DNA from 2 places in the Kitasatospora sp. NPDC090308 genome. Region 1 is predicted to be linked to the other one. Evidence: riboswitches for the same ligand, from Rfam matches in the RefSeq annotation. Region 1 holds a riboswitch; the other holds the start of a gene.
What was found. Region 1 has a riboswitch for cyclic di-AMP ahead of ACIQVD_RS05490 (transglycosylase family protein). Riboswitches for the same ligand answer to the same signal wherever they lie in the genome.
Positions count from the first base shown of each region.

Region 2: it holds a riboswitch for cyclic di-AMP, as region 1 does, so the genes downstream of both, ACIQVD_RS32110 (transglycosylase family protein) here and ACIQVD_RS05490 (transglycosylase family protein) in region 1, are expected to answer to the same signal.

Region 1 covers NZ_JBIVXY010000002.1:327,087-334,742, reverse strand. The annotation lists gene eno (phosphopyruvate hydratase) at 133-1,422, opposite strand; gene ACIQVD_RS05490 (transglycosylase family protein) at 1,737-2,429, opposite strand; cyclic di-AMP (ydaO/yuaA leader) riboswitch at 2,433-2,631, opposite strand; gene ACIQVD_RS05485 (cytochrome P450) at 2,864-4,108, opposite strand; gene ACIQVD_RS05480 (SDR family NAD(P)-dependent oxidoreductase) at 4,263-4,682, shown strand; gene ACIQVD_RS05475 (MazG family protein) at 4,710-5,705, opposite strand; gene ACIQVD_RS05470 (hypothetical protein) at 5,763-6,104, opposite strand; gene ACIQVD_RS05465 (SurA N-terminal domain-containing protein) at 6,286-6,909, opposite strand; gene mfd (transcription-repair coupling factor) at 7,118-7,656, opposite strand, start outside.
Region 2 covers NZ_JBIVXY010000023.1:9,994-17,649, reverse strand. The annotation lists gene ACIQVD_RS32115 (AMP-dependent synthetase/ligase) at 1-1,235, opposite strand, end outside; gene ACIQVD_RS32110 (transglycosylase family protein) at 1,606-2,937, opposite strand; cyclic di-AMP (ydaO/yuaA leader) riboswitch at 2,943-3,112, opposite strand; gene ACIQVD_RS32105 (hypothetical protein) at 3,580-5,757, shown strand; gene ACIQVD_RS32100 (sirohydrochlorin chelatase) at 5,954-6,853, opposite strand; gene ACIQVD_RS32095 (DUF397 domain-containing protein) at 7,202-7,444, shown strand.

The sequences.
Region 1 (7,656 bases):
CCGGGGCACCGGTCACAACAGGCGTCCGCCCGTCGCGGGGTTCAGCCCTTGCTGTGCTGACCTGTCCGCGGGGCGGCTGTGCTGACTTGTCCGCGGGGCGGCTGTGCTTACTTGTCCGCGGAGCGGCTGTGCTTACTTGTCCGCGGGGCGGAAGCGCGGGAAGGAGGAGCGGCCCGCGTACTCGGCGGCGTCGTCGAGGATCTCCTCGATGCGCAGCAGCTGGTTGTACTTGGCGACGCGCTCGGAGCGGGCCGGGGCGCCGGTCTTGATCTGGCCGCAGTTGGTGGCGACGGCGAGGTCGGCGATGGTGACGTCCTCGGTCTCGCCGGAGCGGTGCGACATCATGCAGCGGTAGCCGTTGCGCTGGGCCAGCTCGACGGCGTCCAGGGTCTCGGTGAGCGAGCCGATCTGGTTGACCTTGACCAGCAGGGCGTTGGCGGTGCCGGTCTCGATGCCCTTGCGCAGGCGCTCCGGGTTGGTGACGAACAGGTCGTCGCCGACCAGCTGGACCTTGTCGCCCAGCGCGTCGGTGATGGCCTTCCAGCCGTCCCAGTCCGACTCGTCCAGCGGGTCCTCGATGGAGACCAGCGGGTAGTCGGCGACCAGCTCGGCGTAGTACGAGATCAGGTCGGCGGAGGAGAGCGCCTTGCCCTCGAACTGGTAGGCGCCGTCCTTGTGGAACTCGGAGGCGGCGACGTCCAAGGCGAGCGCGACGTCCTTGCCCGGGGTGTAGCCGGCCTTCTTGATGGCCTCGGTGATGAGGTCGAGGGCCTCGCGGTTGGAGTCCAGGTTCGGGGCGAAGCCGCCCTCGTCGCCCAGGCCGGTGGAGAGCCCGCGCTCCTTCAGCACGCCCTTGAGGGTGTGGTAGACCTCGACGCCCCAGCGGACGGCCTCGGAGAAGGACTCCGCGCCGATCGGGGCGATCATGAACTCCTGGATGTCGACGTTGGAGTCCGCGTGCGAGCCGCCGTTGAGGATGTTCATCATCGGGACGGGCAGCACGTGGGCGTTCGGGCCGCCCAGGTAGCGGAACAGCGGCAGGTCGCTGGCCTCGGAGGCGGCGTGCGCCACGGCGAGCGAGACGCCGAGGATCGCGTTGGCGCCGAGCGAGGACTTGTCCGGGGTGGCGTCCAGGTCGAGCATGGCCTGGTCGATCAGGCGCTGCTCGGTGGCGTCGTAGCCGACCAGCTCGGGGCCGATCTGCTCGATCACGGCGAGGACGGCCTTCTCGACGCCCTTGCCGAAGTAGCGGTTCTTGTCGCCGTCGCGGAGCTCCAGCGCCTCGAAGGCACCGGTGGAGGCACCCGACGGGACGGCCGCGCGACCGGTGCTGCCGTCGTCGAGACCGACCTCGACCTCGACCGTGGGGTTGCCGCGGGAGTCGAGGATCTCACGGGCTACGACGACATCAATGGACGGCACGAGGCATCTCCTAGCGGAAGCGGATGTGTGGTCGTTACGACCAGAGCCTAGCCGCACAGCGCGCCGCGGCCACGCCCGGCCGGGCCCCGTCTCACGGTGTGGCCCGGCTACTCACCGGTAGTTCACCTGTTTGACGGCCGGTCCGCCGCTCCCGGTGGCGCGAACTGCTCGGCGCGCGCCGGGAGCGGACGGGGCGTCAGGGGACGCGGCCCTCGTCAGGGCGGCGGCGGGACCTCGTCAGGTCCGCGGGCCTCGCGTCCCGGATGCCGGACCGGATGCCGGGCCGGGTGCCGGGCCGGGTGCGGGCCCCGGCGTCAGAGGGCGAGTACCTGTCCGGGCAGGATCAGGTCGGGGTCGGCGCCGATCAGCTGCCGGTTCGCCTGGTAGATCCACTCCCAGCCGCCGGCCACGTGCTGCGCGGCGGCGATGGCGGAGAGCGTGTCGCCGCCCTGGACGGTGTAGCCGCCGGCGGCGCCCTGCGGGGCCGGCTGGGCGGCCTGGGGCGCGTCCTGGGGGTCGGCGGCGGTCTCGGCCGGCCGCTTCGACGGCGAGTCCTGCGGCCGCCGGGGCGCGGTGGGGCGCTCCTCGGAGCGCGAGGCGGTGTCGGCGGACACCTCGGCGGGTGCGCCGCCCTTGACCAGCCCGGCCCGCTTGGAGCAGACCGGCCAGGCGCCGGGGCCCTGGGAGGCGAGCACCCGCTCGGCCACCGCGATCTGCTGGGAGCGGCTGGCCTGGTCGGCGCGGGCCGCGTACTGGCCGCCGCCGTAGGCGCGCCAGGTGGAGGAGGTGAACTGCAGGCCGCCGAAGAACCCGTTCCCGGTGTTGATGCCCCAGTTCCCGCCGCTCTCGCACTGGGCCACGCGGTCCCAGGTGTCGACGGGTGCCGCGACCGCTCCGGTGGCGGCCAACAGGGGAAGTGCCAGGCCGACCGAGGCCACGCCGGCGGCGGCGATGACCTTCTCGGCCTTGGTACTACGGGGGTGACGAACAGTGTGGGTGAACAGCACGGGACATCCTCTCCGCACGCCTGCGAGGTGAGCTGTCGGGTTCGGACCGGGAGGCTGGCCCGGCCGCCGGACGGTCCGGGCGCGCTTGCGCCCGTTGCTCGGCGGCTTCACCCCAAGCCGTTGGGACTACGGCGTTCACACTGGTTCCCCCACTCCTGTCCGGTACCTGGTCGGTGGCCCGAGGACGCGGCGGACAGGACTCGGCGTGCCGCGATCGGGGCCCGCAGCTGCGGGCATGTCGGAGAGTAAGCAAAGCTGACGAGCAATCACAAGCTCATATCACCATGATCACGCCGAAATCACGGAAATTCCCACTTCGTCAACGAACGATCCAGGTATGTCCGTATTCGTCCCGGACGGGAGTGCGACGCGCGCCCCCGCCCCGGCGCGTCGTCGGCCCAGCGCGGCGGCGTGTCGCGGGTGCTGAAACGGCGTCAGCGGGGCGTGAAGGAGACCGGGAGGTCGCGCAGACCGCGCATGATCAGCCCGCCCCGCCAGCGCAGCTCGGCCGGATCGGCGGCCAGCCGGACGTCCGGGAGCCTGGTCAGCAGGCTGCCGATCGCGCGCTGCCCCTCAAGCCGGGCCAGCGGGGCGCCGATGCAGTAGTGGATGCCGTGACCGAAACCCAGGTGCGGATTGTCCTGCCGGGCCAGGTCGAGGGTGTTCTCGGCGGCGAACCGGGCCGGGTCGCGGTCCGCCGCGGCCAGCACCACCAGCACCGGGTCGCCGACCGGGACGTCCACCCCGCCGATGGTCAGCGGCGCGGTGGCGAAGCGCCAGGTCGCCAGCTCCACCGGGCCGTCGTAGCGCAGGAGTTCCTCGATCCCGGTCGCCAGCAGGCCGGACTCGCCGCGGGCCAGCGAGTCCTGCAGCAGGGTGCGCTGTCCCGGGTCGCGCAGCAGCGCGTGCATCCCGTTGCCGATGAGGTTGATGGTGGTCTCGAAGCCGGCGAACAGCAGGATGAAGGCCATCGCCGCGGCCTCGTTCTCGGTCAGGTGCTCGCCGTGGTCACCGGCCCGGATCAGGCCGGAGATCAGGTCGTCGCCGAGGTCGGCCCGCTTGCGGTGGATCAGGTCGGCCAGGTAGCCGCGGATCTGCTTGACCGCGCGGCCCACCCCTCCCCTCTTGCCGCCGGTGTGCCGGATCATCATGCCGGCCCAGTCGCGCAGGTCGTCCTGGTCCTCCTCGGGGACGCCGAGCAGGTCGCAGATCGCGTAGATGGGGAGCGGGAAGGCGAACTCGTGGATCAGGTCGGCCTCGCCGCGGGCCGCGAAGGAGTCGATCAGCCGGTCGGTGAGCTGCTGCACCCGCGGCTCGAACTCGGCCACCCGGCGCGGGGTGAACGCCTTGGAGACCAGCCGGCGCAGCCGGGTGTGGTCGGGCGGGTCGATGTTCAGCAGGTGGGTCATCAGGTCGGCCTGCCGTTCGCCGGGGATGCCGACCCGGCCGCTGCGGTGGGCCTGTTCGCTGTGGTGCGCCGGGTTCTTGGAGAGCCGGGCGTCCGCCAGCGCCTGCCGGGCGTCCGCGTAGCGGGTGACCAGCCAGGCGTCGACCCCGCTCGGGAGGGTGGTGCGGTGCACCGGCGCGTGCTCCCGCAGCCAGGCGTACGCCGGGTAGGGGTCGGCCGCGAACTCCCAGGTGAAGAGTTGCGGGTGGGCGGCGTGGGGCTGATCTGGCATGTCTTGACCGTATCTGGAAGCGCCACCGCGTGAGTCTGGTCACCTGGTGGGTATTCCCTGTTGCGGAGCGTCGGGGCGAGCCTACGATCCTCCGATAACCACAGTGGGCGGCGTGCGGGCCGGCCACGGGTTCGCTCTGAAAGGGGAGCTGACCATGCGAGTAGCCGGTGCAGTGGTGGTCATCGCGGTGCTCGACGGAGGCTCGGGGGCCGACCTGGCCCGCAGGTTCTCCGCCGCCGGCGCCGCCGGTCTGCTCATCGCCGATCTGCGCCCCGGCGTCGCCGAGGACCTGGCCGCCGAACTCGACCGCCCCGGCTGCCCGGTGGTCGGCGTCTCCGGCGACGTCCACCACCCGGCGGACATCGCCGCGCTGGTCGACACCGCCGTCAAGCACCTCGGCCCGATCGACCTGTTCGCGGTGGCCGGGCCGGACGGCGAGCGGATCGTCCAGCTCGCCGAACTGCCCCTCCACCTCGACCCGCTGGCCGAACTGCTCGCCCTGGTCGGCGAGGCCATCGGCGAGGTGATCCCGGCCCAGCGCCGGCCCGTCGCGGACGTCCCGCTGGCCGGCTAGCGCGCTCTCCTCGTTACTCCTCGGGCCTTACTTCTCGGGCAGGCCCTCGGCGGAGCGGACCGCCGCGCGGTAGCGGCGGGCCGCCGCCCGCAGCGCCGCGTCCACGTCCACCCCCCGGTCGTAGCCGCGCTGCGCGACCGCCAGCAGCAGCTCGCCCGCCGACTCCGCGGTCAGCTCGGCGGGCAGCTCGTACGGCGCGTCCGGCACCGCGGTGAAGTGCGCCCGCCGCACCCGGGACACCAGCTTCGCCGCGTACGCCAGCGCGGGCAGGCCCGCCGGGACGCCGTCCAGCACCGACTCGCGCTGCTTCTCGGCCGCCTTCAGCTGCTCCCAGTTGGCCTCGGTCTCGGCGGAGCCGGACACGCTCACGTCGCCGAACACGTGTGGGTGGCGGTACATCAGCTTCTCGACGATGTCGCCCGCGACGTCGTCGATCGAGAACGGGTCCTCGGCGTCCTCCTCGGCGATCCGGGCGTGGAAGAACACCTGGAGCAGCACGTCGCCGAGTTCCTCGCGCAGGGTCTCCCGGTCGCCCTCCTCGATCGCCTCGACCAGCTCGAACGCCTCCTCCACCAGGTACTTCACCAGGCTCCGGTGGGTCTGCTCGGCGTCCCACGGGCAGCCGCCGGGCGAGCGCAGCCGGTCCATCACGGAGGCCAGGTCCAGCAGCCGGGCGCCCGGCAGGTCGTACGAGCCGGGCAGCAGTTCGATCTCCGGGTGCTCGCCGGCCTCCTCCACCGCGATCCGGGCCAGCGCGTCCGTCAGCCCCGGGTCGCCGTCCGGGCTCTCCAGCCAGAGCGCCGGGGCCTCGGCCAGCAGCCGCCGGGCCAGCGCCGGGGCCGAGGGCCGCTCGATCACCTCCGGCTCGACGCCCGCCGCCCGCAGCGCGGCCAGCTGCGGGTGGTCCGCGACCCCGGCCAGCACCTTCGGCGCGGACCGGAGCGCCTCCCAGGCGGGCCAGGACAGCAGGCCGGGGGCGACGCGGTGGGTGGTGGTCAGCAGGATCAGCTTCGGAGTCTCCACGGGGTCGAACCTACCGGGAGGCACCGGCCGCGCGGGACGCGCCCGCCCGGGGCGGGGTCAGTGCCGGCGGCGGGCCTTGGAGAGCAGCACCAGCAGGCCGGCCAGGACGCAGCCGAGGGCGGCCAGGCCGATCAGCGGGAGGGCGCCGGCGCCGCCGGTCCCGGGGAGGCGGCTGCCCTCCGGCGCGCCCGGGGCCGGGGCCGGGTCGGCGGCCGCCACCGGCCGGGCGGCGGTCGCCGGGCCCGGGTGCGCCGGCCGGACCACCGCCGGGCGCGGCCCGTGCGGCACGGCGGACGCGGCGGGGGACGCGGCGAGCGGCAGGAGCAGTCCGGCGGCGGCGGGCAGGACCGCGCACAGCGCGCGCAGCCTCCTCGGCAGGGGGGAACGGCGCTGGAGCACGGACGGACCTCGCAACCGGTGCGACGGAGGGGCAGGGCTGCCCCACAGCCTCACCGGCCCGGCCTGGCCCGCCCGGGGGACACGGCGGTGGCGCGGGGCCCGCTCACCCGTCCGGCGCAGGACGGGCCGGAGCGGGACGGGCCGGAGCGGGACGGGCCGGTGTGCCGGACCGGCGCTGCGGTCAGAGCGTCCGGACGGTCTTCGGCAGCCAGTCCTCGGTGCTGTCGGTGAGGCCGATCCGGGCGGTGTCCCAGCTGCCGTAGCGCGGGTTGACCTCGATGTGCAGGGCGGTGCCGGCGTCGACCAGCGCCTTGCGGATCGCGGCGTCGCCCTCGGCGCCGTTCGGGTCCTGGCCGTCGGCCAGCTTCATCAGGCCGATCTGCTGGCGGTAGAAGCCGTCGATGTCGCCGGCCGGGACGCCCTGCTTGGCGCGCAGCAGTTCGGCGAGCTTGTCCTCGCTGCCGACGGTCCGGGCGTCCGCGGTCCGGGCCCGGTCCACCTCGCTCTGGCTGACGTCGAGCCGGCGGTCCGCCAGGGCCCGGGCGACCACCTTGCCGAGCACCAGGTCGGAGACGGCGTGCCGGGCCAGGCCGGGCTGCTCCTCGGTGGCGGTCCCGTCCTGCGCGGCGCCGTCCCGGACGGCGGCGACCCGGGCCTCGACCTGGGCGATGCTGATCCGGTCGCCGCCGACCACGGCGGCGGCCCCCTGGTGCGCCGGTGCCCCGCCGCAGGCGGTGAGCGCGGCGGCGGCGACCGCGACGCCGAGGGCGGCCCGCAGTCGGCGGGGGGAGCTGGTGCGGATCACTGGGGCCTCCTGGGCGGTGGAGCGCGGTCCGGTGGTGCTCTGCGTACGTGGCTGGGACGAACACTATTGAGCCCCGCCCCCGGGTGCCAGACCCCCGCGCCCGCCGGGCGCGGCGTTCGCTCGCTCGCTCCCGGTGCGGGACGGGGGCGCCGGGGGACGCCGTCCGGCCGTCCTCCGGCGCCCCCGCGGGCGCTGCGCGGTCGCCGCGTCAGCGCTTGAGGTCCTCGAACATGGTGCTCAGGAACTCGGCGCACCAGGAGAGCAGTTCCCGCCCGACCAGCGGCTTGCCGCCGATCCGGCCGCCGCTGCCGGGGCGCGGCACCAGCAGTTGCCGGGCGGCGGACTTGATCTGGGTGCGCGGGTAGAGCCGGTTGAGCCGCAGTTGCTGGGACTCCCGCAGGTCGACCGGGCCGAAGCGGACGAAGGTGCCCTGGAGGGTGATGTCGCCGATGCCGCAGCGCCGGGCGAACAGCCGCAGTCCGGCCACCAGCAGCAGGTTCTCCACCGGTTCGGGCAGCTTGCCGTAGCGGTCGGTCAGCTCCTCGCGGACCTGCGCGATGTCGTCCTCCGAGTTGACCGTCGCGATCGAGCGGTACGCCTGGAGGCGCAGCCGCTCCCCCGGCGCGTAGTCGTGCGGGACGTGCGCGTCCACCGGGAGTTCGATCTTCACCTCCAGCGGCTCCTCCTCCGGCTCGCCGCCGCCCGCCTCCAGTGCGTCGCGGAACTCGGCCACCGCCTCGCCGACCA
Region 2 (7,656 bases), on a different contig from region 1:
TCGGTCAGCCCGTAGCCCTCGTGCACCAGCACGCCCGCGCCCGCGAAGAACAGCAGCAGCTCCGGGTCGATCGAGGAGCCGCCGCTGATCGCGTACCGCACCCGGCCGCCCATCGCCGCCCGCACCCGCCGGTACACCAGCGCGTCGTACAGGCCGTGCGCCAGGCGCAGCGGGAGCGGCACCGGGCGGCCGCCGGCCAGCGCGTCCAGCTCGGCCCGGGCGTGGCGCACCGCCACCGCGGCCGCCCGGTCGAACACCTTCACCGCGCCCTTCGCCTGCGCCTCGGCCCGGCCCAACTGGTGGATCTTCTCGAACAGGTAGGGGACGCCGACCAGGAAGGTCGCGCCGAAGGAGGCCAGGTCCGGTCGCAGGTCGGCCGGTTTCAGGGAGGGGCTGTGGCCGATCCGGACCCGGCCGTACACGCAGGTCACCTGGATCATCCGGCCCAGCACGTGCGCCAGCGGCAGGAACAGCAGGGTGCACGGCGCCCGGCCGGTCGCCTCCTCGAAGACCGGCCCCAGCAGGGCGTGGCAGTTCGCCGCCTCGGTGAGGAAGTTGGCGTGGGTGAGCAGGCAGCCCTTGGGGCGGCCAGTGGTGCCCGAGGTGTAGATCAGCGTCGCCTCGTCCGCCGGGCCCCGGGCCCTCCGGCGGCGGTCCAGCTCCTCGGCGGGGACGGGGCGGCCGAGGGCGGTGAGCTCGCCGACGGCGTCCTCGTCCAGCCGCCACAGCGGGACCGTGCCGCCGGTGCGGGCGATCGCGACGGTCAGCACCTCGGCGGTTCCGGCGTCCTCCGCGAGCGCCAGCACCGCCCCCGAGTCCCGGACGATCCACTCCGCCTGCTCCACCGAGGAGGTCGGGTACACCGGCACCACGCACGCGCCGGCCGCCCAGGCGGCGAAGTCCAGCAGCGTCCACTCGTACCTGGTCCGCGACATCAGCACGATCCGCGCGCCGGGGCCCACCCCGACCGCGACCAGGCCGCGGGCCACCGCCGCGACCCGGTCCGCGAACTCCCGCGCCGTCACGTCCCGCCAGGAGCCGTCCGGTTGACGGCGCGTCAGCACCACCGCCTCCGGTGCGGCCTCCGCGTTGCGGAACGGCAGGTCGCCCAGGCTCCCGTCCTCGGGCGGTGGCACCAGGTACGGGGACCGGGCCTCGACGACCCGCCCGCCGGTGCGGAGCACCTCGACGGATGGGCGGGCGGCGCGGGCGGCCCGGGCGAGGGGGTGTGCCATGAGCGAACTCCCTTGGGTGGGGTGGGGGTTCGCCCAGGGTAGGTACTCGCCGGTAAACTTACTAGACGGTAAGTTACTTGACAGTCACGGAGGTTGCGGGCTCCGGGGCGCCCCGGTCGCCCGCCGGGGGGTCAGCCCTCTGCCGCGGCGGGGGCCCGGGGAGGAGGCGCTCGCCGTCCCGGCGGCCGGCGGCGCCGACGCGCACCATCACCTCCAGGGCCGGGTCCGCGTCCGGCGTGATCGTCGTCTTCGCCACGGTGCTGCTCCCCGGGCGTCGGTCGTCGGTCGTCGGGCCTTCTCGGGCCGAGGACAGGCCGCTGCCCCCGGGGCCGACCAGGGTCCCCGGGGGCAGCGGCGGTCGTGCCCGCGATCAGACGCGGCCCGCGAAGTCGGGGGCCCAGTTGGCGACGGTCTCGGTGCGGACGCCGGCGCTCGGGTTCGCGGCCTCGACGTACTTGCCGTCGCCGACGTACAGGGCGACGTGGTAGACGCCCGAGTTCGAGCCGTTGTTCGACCAGAACAGCAGGTCGCCCGGCTGCAGGCTGTCCAGCGAGACGCGGGTCGAGTAGTCCGCCTGGTCGGCGGCGACGCGCGGCAGGCTGATGCCGGCCTGGCGGAACGCGGCCTGGGTCAGGCCAGAGCAGTCCCAGCCGCCGTTGCCGGTGCCGCCGTAGACGTACGCCTGGCCGACCTTGGACAGCGCGAAGTCGATCGCGGCGGCCTTGGAACCGGTCGCCTTGGCGGCGGTGGTGGTGGTGCCGGCGGTCGTGGTCGCCGCGGTGGTGGCGGTCGACGCGGTGGCGGTCTGCGTCGAGCCGGTCGACGACTTCGCCGGGGCGCCGGACGGCTTGGCGGAGGAGCGGTTGTTCGTCCAGGACGAGCCCTGGGCGGCGGAGGACTTGGTGGCGGACTTGGTGGCGGAGGGCTTGGTGGCCGGCGCCGACTGCTGCGCGGTGGCGGACCCGCCGAGGGAGAGCTGCTGACCCGGGTAGATCATGTCCGGACCCTCGGTGAGGACCGAGCGGTTCAGGTCGTACAGCTTCTGCCAGCCGCCGTCGACGTGCTGGTTCTGCGCGATCGCGGACAGCCAGTCGCCCGCCGCGACGGTGTAGGTGCCGGCGGCCCGGTCGGTGGTGGCGGCCGGGGCGCTCTGCTCGGCCTGCGGCTGGGCCTGCGACGTGCCCTGCGACGTGCCCTGCGACCAGCCGTGCTGGGACTTGCCCTTGCCGCCGGACTGCGGCTGCGACTGCTGGGCCTGCGGCTGCTGGGTCTGCGACTGCTGGGTCTGGGCCGGGGCCTGGGTCTGCGCGGAGCCGGAGGTGTTCACCTCGGGGGCGGCGCCGCCCTTGGTGAGGCCGGCCTGGATCGAGCACACCGGCCAGGCGCCGGGGCCCTGCGAGGCCAGCACCTTCTCGGCGACGGAGATCTGCTGGTCCTTGGTGGCCAGGTCGGCGCGCGAGGCGTACGCGGTGCCGCCGAACTCCGCCCAGGTGGAGGCGGTGAACTGGAGGCCGCCGTAGAAGCCGTTGCCGGTGTTGATCGACCAGTTGCCGCTGGACTCGCACTGCGCGACCTTGTCCCAGGTCGAGACGGTGGCCGCGGAGGCGACGCCACCGGTCAGGCAGGGGATCGTGAGTCCGATGCCGACGACACCGGTGGTGGCGATCAGGCGGCGGGCGCGCTTGGCGCTGATGGGCAGCATGAAGAAGCGTTCCTCTCCCACGCCTGCGAGGTGAGCTGTCGGATTCGGGCTGGAGTTGCCCGGCCGCGCGCACCGTGTGGTGCGCCCGGCTTCACCCCAAGCCCCGTGCGGTCCTTCGACCGCCCGGGGCGACTTACCTGGTTCCCCCGCCCCTGCCGTGGTGCGTTGTGCATGAGCCGGCCCACCCGGCGGCAGGACTCGGCGTCCCGGGTGAGCTGGGTCCGTGTGTCCACGAACGTGGGCAGGAGATTAAGCGGAATTCAGCGGAATCCGCAAATGCCGGTGACGGGCGTCACAGGGCTCGGAATGGGCGATCAAGGAATGTCCGGCGAACTCCCGGACGGGTGGCGGAACCTGGCCGGGCGTCAGCCGATAAGCGATCTTGTGTCCGTTTTATGGCTCTATGTCGAGTTGTGGGTGAATATTCATGTTTGGCGGCATTCGGCGTGGGTCATTTGCCTGGTTGGGGCGGTATGTCCATCCGGTGGGTGCCGTGCGGGGCGCCCCGACGTGGGCGTCGAACAGGTGGCTGACCGTACGTCAGAATGCTTAAGCGAAAGGGAACCGGCCGCTTTCCGGCGGTCGTTCCGCCTATGCTTCCCCCGACGAATCTGGGTCGCGGGCCCCGGAAAGGCGGTCGTGGTGGAACAGCAGCGGAACGGCGAGCAACCCCCGGCGCGGCACCGGCGCCCGCCGGTCGGGCGGCGCAGGATGCTGACCTGGCTGGCGGTCGGGACGGCGACGGCGCTCGGCGGGGGAGTGGTCCTGCGGCAGTCCCTGGCGGGGGCCGACGAGCCCGCCGCCCGGCCCGGGCCGCTCGGCGTCGGCACCGGCGCGCCGCCCGGCCACCAGCACGGCACCGCCGCCCCGCCGCCCGCGTCCGGCAGCCCGCAGCCCTCCGTGCCGCCCCCGGTGCTGGACGGCGGCGGCCGCAAGTGGTCGGACGCCAAGGGCTGGGGCGGCAAGCCGCCGGGCCCCGGCAGCGCGGTGCGGATCACCGACAAGGTGGTGCTGGACGCCGACGCCGAGGTCGGCTCGCTGCTGGTGGAGCGGAGCGGCTCGCTGGTCTTCGCCGCGGACCGGACGCTGACCCTGGCCAGCGCGGGCAACGTCGAGGTGCGCGGCGTCCTGGCGCTGGCCCCCGACGCCGCGCACACCCACACCCTGCGCTTCCCGCACGTCGACGAGCGCCGCTTCGCGGGCGGCGGCATGACCGTCGTCGACAGCGACACCGGCCTGTGGGTCACCGGCCAGGGCTACCTGCGCCTGGACGGCGCCCCCCGCACCGCCTGGACCCGGGCCGCCACCGACCTCGGGCCCGGCGACACCGCGCTGAAGCTGGCCGCCGCCCCCGAGGGCTGGCAGCCCGGCGACGAACTGGCCGTCACCCCCACCGCGCCGCCCGACACCGAGGACTTCTCCACCGCGTACGACCTGGTGACCGTCGCGCGGGTCGACGGCGCCACCGTCACCCTGACCGCCCCGCTGCGGCACGCCCACCCCCGGGTGGCGCTCGGCGGCGGCGCGACCTTCGGCGCGGAGGTGCTCAACCTCAGCCGCAACGTCCGGGTCGAGGGCACCGCGCAGGGCCGGGCGCACGTCCACCTCACCTCCAGCCGCCCGCCCGACGTCCGGCACGCCGCGCTGCGCTGGCTCGGCCCGCGCGCCGACGGCAAGGACACCTGGGAGGGGAAGCCGGTCACCGAAGCGGTGCTGGGCCGGTACGGGCTGCACTTCCACATGCTGCTGGACACCTCGCGCGGCACCGTGGTCGAGGGCGTGGTGGTCCGCGACACCGGCAGCCACGCCTTCGTGCCGCACGCCAGCCACGGCATCACCTTCCGCGGCTGCATCTCCCACGAGACCTGGGAGGACGCCTACTGGTGGGACGGCCCGATCGACACCCGCACCCCGCAGGGCCCGTCCGACGACATCGCCTACGAGGGCTGCGTCGCCTCCCGCACCGTCTTCGAGCCCGACCCGCGCGGCTACCGGCTCACCGGGTTCAGCCTCGGCGCCGGGACGGGCTCCTCGGCCCGGGACTGCGTGGCCGTCGGCGTCCAGGGCGCCACCGGCGCGTCCGGCTACGAGTGGCCGGAGACCAGCGAGGGCGTCTGGACCTTCGAACGCTGCCTGGCGCACAACAACCTGGAGAACGGCGTCTTCGTCTGGCTGAACGCCGAGCACCACCACACCGTCACCCAGTACGCGGCCTACCACAACGGCGGCTGGGGCATCGAGCACGGCGCCTACCTGAACGACTTCGACTACACCGCCTCGGTGCTGTACGGCAACGCCGCGGGCGGCGTCGCGGTGCACGCGCTGGGCCGCGACCGGGGCACCGTCCTCGACGGGCTGCTGATCGACGCCGCCGGGCAGTCCGACTACGCGGTGACCACACTCAAGCACCAACTCGCCGGGGAGCCGGTCACCCTGAGCCGCAGCCGGCTGACCGGCTACCGCAAGGCCGGGGTGGCGTTCCGGGCCACCGACGACGGGAAGCCCGACGACATCGCGGTGCTGGACTGCGAGTTCGGCGGCCCGGCGGGCAGCGAGCTGTGGCTCGACCCGGAGTCGCCCGACCCGACCCGCATCCTGTTCCGCCCGGCCGGGCAGGCGCAGACCGTCGCGCTCGGCAAGGGCGGGGGAGGCGGGGGCAGCGGTGGTGGCGGCGGGAGCGGGGGGCAGGGAGCGGCGGGCGGCCGGTGGAACGCCGTCACCGCGCCGGCCGAGGCGCCCGTCCCGCCGCGCCCGGTGGCCCTGCCCGCGCTCGCCTTCACCGACAGCGCGCCGCGGACCGGGCGGATCACGGCGGGCTGAACCGGCGCGCGGGCCGGGCGCCGCGGGCACCGCCGCAGGCTGCCGACGGCTCGGCCCGCAGGTCGGTGCTGTGCCGGGGCCGCCGTCCCGGTCGCGGAGCGGGGGAGTGGCGGGCCGCAGGCCGGTGGCGGGGAAGCGCGACGGGCGGGAGCGCGTCGATTCGCTGCTCCCGCCCGTCGCGGTCCGTGGGCCGGGGTCAGCGCGCGGCGTGCGCCCCCGAGCTGGTGCGCTGCTGCTCGGCCGCGGCCTCGGCCGCCTCCAGCTGCTCCTGGGTCGGCTCGGGGAGCGCGGCCAGGTAGGCGGAGGCGATCAGCTGGCCCACCGTCGGGTAGGCGCCGATCGGGGCGGCGCTCGCGCAGCCGGTCTCCTCGGCGGCGGTGGCCAGCAGTTCGGGGTCGGCCTCCGGGCCGATCACCAGCGGGGCCAGCGCCGGGCGCTCGGAGCCGGTGGCCCGCAGGTGCGCGACGGCCGCGGCGACCGAACCCGGCACGTCCAGCGCGGCCGGGACCACGGGGACCGCCAGCCGGGAGGCCAGCAGCACGCCGGTGATGCCGGCCGAGGCCGCCGCCTCCTCGCCGCCGACCGTGGTCAGCACCACGCCGTCGGCGGCGGTGGCGATGGCGAACAGCCGGGCCCGGTCGGCCCGGGCCAGCCCGGCCTCGGACAGCCGCACGTGCACGGCCTCGGCCAGCAGCGGGTGCGGGCCCAGCGGGTCCAGCACCCGGGCGCCGGTCTCGGCGGCCAGCTTGTGCAGTTCGGGCAGGAAGTCGTGCGGCCCGGGCACCAGCGGGACCACCAGCGGTGCGGGCAGGCCCGCCTCGGCGGCGGCCGCCAGCAGGTCGGCGACCGTCGGCGCGCCCTCACCGCCCAGGTAGGCCGCCGTCACCTCGATGCCCGACTGCTCGGTGCGGACGATGGACAGCAGCTCCTCGACGACCGGGCGGCTCTCCGGCCCGGCGGCGGCCGGGACCGCCAGCACCAGGGCGGGCGAACCGGGCATGATCTCGGGGCGCTCGGGACGGCGGTGGCGCCCCCGCGCACGGGAGCCTGGCGTACGGACGGGCAGTGGCGCGCCCGGGATGGCTGCGGTGCTCATGCGCCAGATCGTAGGACATGTGCCCGCGCGCGTTGCAGCCGGATGCCGACAGCGGGCGGCTTTCCGTCCGGAAGTGACAGTGATCACAGGGTGAATCGTGACTGCCTGTGAACCGCGTGAAAGGTGGTGATGATCGACAACGCGCTGGCGAGTGTGTGCGGACGGTCATGGAGTGACTGGCGTTTCGCCCGGCTGTGTCCGCTTACGCACCGTCAATTACGCTGCTGTGAAGGGATGGTGTCGGCATCGGCACGTTCCTTTGCACAGGAAATTTCCCATGCTGATGCACGTGCAGGAGAGCTATCATCACGTCAAGTGAGGCGTTCGCCGGGCTATGGGGAGAAAACAATGCGTGAGGCGTACAACGGCATGGCGGCGACGGACCTGGACGGGGTGGTCTGGCAGAAGAGCCGTCACAGCAACTCGAAGGGCAACTGCGTGGAATTCGCCGCGCTGCCGAACGGCGACGTGGCGATGCGCAACTCGCGCTTCCCGCAGGGGCCGGCGCTGGTCTACACCCGGGACGAGATCACCGCGATGCTGCTCGGCGTCAAGGACGGGGAGTTCGACCACCTGGGCGGCACGCCCTGACCGAGGGCCGACCCCCGTGTGTCCGGGCCGTCGTGGGGCTTCCCACGACGGCCTTCGTGCTTCTCCGGTCCCTTCCGGTTCCCGGTCCCTTGCGGTCCCTTCCGTTCTCCCCGGGCGCGACCGGCCCCGGGCGTGCCGCCGTCACCGCGCCGCGGGCGGGTGCGGGGCGGGTGGTGGCGGCGGTTGCTGAACGCGGGGCCGCGAGACTCGCG